DNA from 2 places in the Pseudarthrobacter sp. efr-133-R2A-89 genome. Region 1 is predicted to be linked to the other one. Evidence: riboswitches for the same ligand, from Rfam matches in the RefSeq annotation. Region 1 holds a riboswitch; the other holds the start of a gene.

Region 1 (2,196 bases):
GGCGTTGACCTGCAGCACTGAGGCGATAATGTCGGCGAAGGGGATGTCCGTAGTGTGCGGACCATGCCAGGAGCCCCAGCAAACGTGCAGCCGGATCTGTTCCTGCGGAAGGTCCCGCAAGGCCCAGTTGGTGGCCTCGACGCGCAGCTGGATGAACTTCAGGTAGTCCTCCAGGGACGGCTCCGGGTTGATCTGGTCCCAGCTCTCGGCCAGGGACGGATCGTCGAGCTGGACCGTCAGGCCGGCGTCGATGATGGCTTTGTATTCCTCGCGCATCGCGTCGGCGCAGGCGTAGACGAGTTCCTCATCGCTCTTGTAGTACTCATTGGCGACGCGGGCGCAGGAACCGGGGGAGAGGGACGCCACGAATCCTTCGCTGAGGCCTGCCGCGGCGAGCCCGGTCTTCAGGTTCCTGATGTCCGAGGCCACCAGGTCATGGCCGGTATATGTCAGGGGCCCGGCGATCTTGGGCTGGGACACGCTCTTCCTGTGCGCCAGGATCCCGGAGGAGGGATCGTTGTACGCCTGGTTGAACGCCTGCCGGTCCCGCCGGTCGGGGAAGGATGTCAGGACAACGTTCCCGGGGGAGGAGCGCCGGACTTCGGCTTCTGCCCACCTGTCCACGGTGGTCGGCTCCAGGCCGCCGAGCCGGGCAAAGGAGTAGTTCCACCAGGCCCCGTAGTCAACGGAGTTTGACATCGTATGCCCGTACTCGCCGTCGTTGGGGATGTCGATGCCCAGGTCCTTCTGGCGCTGGACCACGTCCACAACGGAGTCTTCCAGGAGCTCAAGGAACGCCGGGGTGATCCCGTCGGATTCCTTTGCCGTGTTGGCTGCGATGAGTTCATCGGTGCGGGGCAGGGACCCGGCGTGGGTGGCGCGAATATGGTCGGTGTTGAGGGGCATGCTGGAATCTTCCTTTCCATCGGTCCTGGCAGTAGCACCTTCGGCCGGCAGCTTTCCTGCCGGACCGTGGTTGCTGCGGCGTCATTGAGCCAGGTCTCTCAGCCGCTCCGGATGGTCCACTCTTACCTAAATCCATGATCAGTCCCGGGGCAAATCCAGCACGGGTATGTCGTAGCAGCGGACCGCCGGCTGCGGAGAATTGGTGCGGATAACGTTTCCGCTAACTCTTAGTACAGCGACTTGACTTGACTTCCAGATCAGTGATGGGTTTGGAACATCGGTCTTTTGGGGGAAATGCCGATCGCTCCCCCATACCCGTATCCCGGTCCTTACGGGCCGGGATCTACATCTAAATTGGGGGAAATCTTGGCTGCATCAACCAGCGCTGAGCCGCGCTCTAATAAAGCAAATAAAGTCCGCGCACTTCTGGCCGGCGGCCTTGTGCTGGGCATCGGGGCCGCTTTCACACTGGCGGCATGGACAGACAACGAATGGGTATTTGGCAATTCCGGTGGGGATAATGGGCCGGGCACGCTGACCTACCACATGGAACAAAACACTTTCGGCAACACCAATGGCTCGGGTGTATCCCTCTGGAGCGACAAACCGAACATGCCCACGGTGCCTGATGCGACTGTCGACGGCGCCCTGACGTTCGGTGCCATTTCGGCGGCCCTGAAGCCCGGGGATACTGCTTACGCTCCCATGCAGCTCCGGGCAGCCGCAGGTTCCGAAGCGCTGACTGCAACCCTGGCTGAGGCAGTCAAGCTCGGCGGGAACACAGTGGACACCGACACCAACTCCCTGGCCCTCTACAACGCACTGACCTATCGTGCGGTCCAGGGCGTCTCCCCGGCGAAGTGCATCGTAGGAGACCTGACCACGGGCACTGACATTGTTGGAACCGCAGCGGCCAGTGTCCCGCTGACCACGGTTTCCAGCTCGTCTATTACCCTGGCAAAGGGTGCGGACTCAGCCACAGCCGGCTTTCCGGTGGACCTTTGCTTCGCGATCACGCTTCCTTCCACGGTGACTGATGTGACGTTGCAGGGAAAGCAGACGGTTCCGCTGTGGAGGTTCACCAGCACCGTCAGCTCGTAATACAGCCCTGTGAGAGAGCCCTTGACCCGAATGAGAAGCTCGTCCCCCTTGCCCCCTTTGGCCCCGGCCTGGGGAGGGGCGGGCTTCTGGGCCGTCTTGTCCCGCATCCTCAAGCTTTCCCGTGAGATTGCTCTGACGTTGGTGGCTGTGCTCGGGCTGCTGTGCATCGTGGCGCTGGTGCTGGGTTTC
Region 2 (2,196 bases), on a different contig from region 1:
GGCTTCTCCACCGGCTCGCCCAGCCACTCGGTCACCCGCGACGCGGAGCCGGCAATGGTCAGGCAGCTCATTTTGAGGTTGCTCTCGTAGGCGTTGGAGGGGTGCAGGGACGGGTCGCCTTCCCATTTGAGCATGTAGGGGACCTGGGGGTCCGCAATTAGGCCCAGGATGCCAATCTGCTTCCACACGAGCTCGCGGCCGTCCGGGAACTTGCGGTTGCCGTTCACGGCAGCTCGGCCCAGGCGTTCCTCGAACGGGGCCAGGTCGTCAACTTCGACACACCAGCCCATCCAGCCGCCGCCCGCAGCGGACCGGGCACGGACTGCCTGTCCGAACGGTGCCTTGTCCGAAGCAGGGTGGTCCAGTACCTCCACAACTTCGAGGTATTTGTGCCCGGCGAGGGGGATGATCATATTCCGGGTGCCGAACCGGGGGTGGACCCCGCCCTTCACTGCCTCAACGCCGAGGGCAGTTGAAATACGTTCGGTAGTGGCCGCGAGGCCATCGTGTTCACAGGCGTAAGAGACGTGATCCATGCGCATGGCAACATCTTGGCACTTTGTGATCGGGCTCTCAGCTAAGGATACCCTTACTGGAATCGTGGCTGTTCGGGCCGTCCCCCGCCCGTCAGCTGCGACCCTCGCGGGCCGCGCGGCGCGCACGCCGCGGCAAGACCATGTTCGTCACAATGCTGTCCCGGCCGGAGCGATCTTCCTACACTGGGCGCAGGTCATGAGTGCCAGCGCCAAGCCCCGGCTCGCTGGCCGGCAACCCTCCATCCGCGGTGGGGTGCCCCGGGTGAGGACCAGGCTGTCCGGCAATTGCCGGAAGCAAGCGCGGCCCGTGGTGCTCCCAGCATGCCGGGCCCATGTCATAGGAGACTGAGATGTCCAACGGATGGTCCTTCGAAACCCGCCAGATCCATGCCGGCCAGGAGCCTGACAGCGCCACCGGAGCCCGGGCCCTGCCCATCTACCAGACCACGTCCTTCGTGTTCCCAAGCGCCGAGAGCGCAGCCAACCGTTTTGCCCTGGCCGAACTGGCGCCGATCTACACCCGCATCGGCAACCCCACCCAGGACGCGGTGGAGCAGCGGATCGCCAGCCTCGAAGGCGGCCTGGCGGCTTTGCTGCTGAGCTCGGGGCAGGCTGCGGAGACCTTCGCCGTCCTGAATATCGCCGAGGCCGGGGACCACATCGTGGCAAGCCCCAGCCTGTACGGCGGCACTTACAACCTGTTCGCCCACACCTTGAAGAAGTTCGGCATCGCCGTCACCTTCGTGGAAGATCCGGACAACCTGGACCAGTGGCGCGATGCGGTGCAGCCTAACACCAAACTGTTCTTTGGCGAGGTGGTCTCCAACCCGCGCCAGGACGTCCTGGACATCGAAGGCATCTCCCAGGTGGCCCACGACGCCGGCGTTCCCCTGATCGTGGACAACACCCTGTCCACGCCCTACCTGATCCGGCCGCTGGAGTGGGGTGCGGACATCGTGATCCACTCCGCCACCAAATACCTGGGCGGCCATGGCTCGGCCATTGCCGGCGTCATCGTCGACTCTGGCAAGTTCGATTTCGGCAAGGACCCCGGCCGGTTCCCCGGTTTCAACACCCCGGATCCCACCTACAACGGGCTGGTCTACGCCCGGGATCTTGGCGAGGGCGGCGCACTGGGCGCCAACCTTTCCTACATCCTCAAAGCCCGTGTCCAGTTGTTGCGGGACCTCGGCTCGGCGGTTTCGCCCTTCAACGCCTTCCTGATTTCGCAGGGCCTGGAAACGCTGAGCCTGCGGGTGGAACGGCACGTTTCCAACGCCACGGAGGTGGCGCGCTGGCTGGAGGGAAGGGACGACGTCGAATCGGTCGCCTACGCGGGGCTGCCGTCCAGCCCCTGGTACGAACGGGGCCGCAAGTACGGCCCCAAGGGGACCGGCGCGGTCGTCGCCTTCAACCTGGCCGGGGGCGCGGAGGCGGGCAAGCGCTTCGTCGACGCCCTGGAACTGCACTCCCACGTGGCCAACATCGGTGACGTCCGCTCGCTTGTCATCCACCCGGCGTCGACCACGCACAGCCAGCTCTCGCCCGAGCAGCAGGTGGTGGCCGGGGTCAATCCGGGGCTGGTCCGCTTGTCGGTGGGCCTGGAGCACATCGACGACATCCTGGCCGACCTGGAGGCCGGTTTCCGCGCGGCCAAGGG

What was found. A riboswitch is a leader RNA that binds a small molecule or an ion and turns the genes downstream of it on or off. The one in region 1 is predicted to bind S-adenosylmethionine.
Region 2: another riboswitch for S-adenosylmethionine. It lies ahead of QRM95_RS14090 (bifunctional o-acetylhomoserine/o-acetylserine sulfhydrylase); the one in region 1 lies ahead of QRM95_RS08180 (cobalamin-independent methionine synthase II family protein).

What each region holds. Positions count from the first base shown of each region.
Region 1 is NZ_JARVSE010000004.1:105,700-107,895, forward strand. Features, by position in the region: gene QRM95_RS08180 (cobalamin-independent methionine synthase II family protein) at 1-906, opposite strand, end outside; SAM riboswitch class I at 920-1,024, opposite strand; gene QRM95_RS08185 (SipW-dependent-type signal peptide-containing protein) at 1,201-2,007, shown strand; gene QRM95_RS08190 (signal peptidase I) at 2,056-2,196, shown strand, end outside.
Region 2 is NZ_JARVSE010000008.1:20,301-22,496, reverse strand. Features, by position in the region: gene QRM95_RS14095 (VOC family protein) at 1-542, opposite strand, end outside; SAM riboswitch class IV at 729-843, shown strand; gene QRM95_RS14090 (bifunctional o-acetylhomoserine/o-acetylserine sulfhydrylase) at 887-2,196, shown strand, end outside.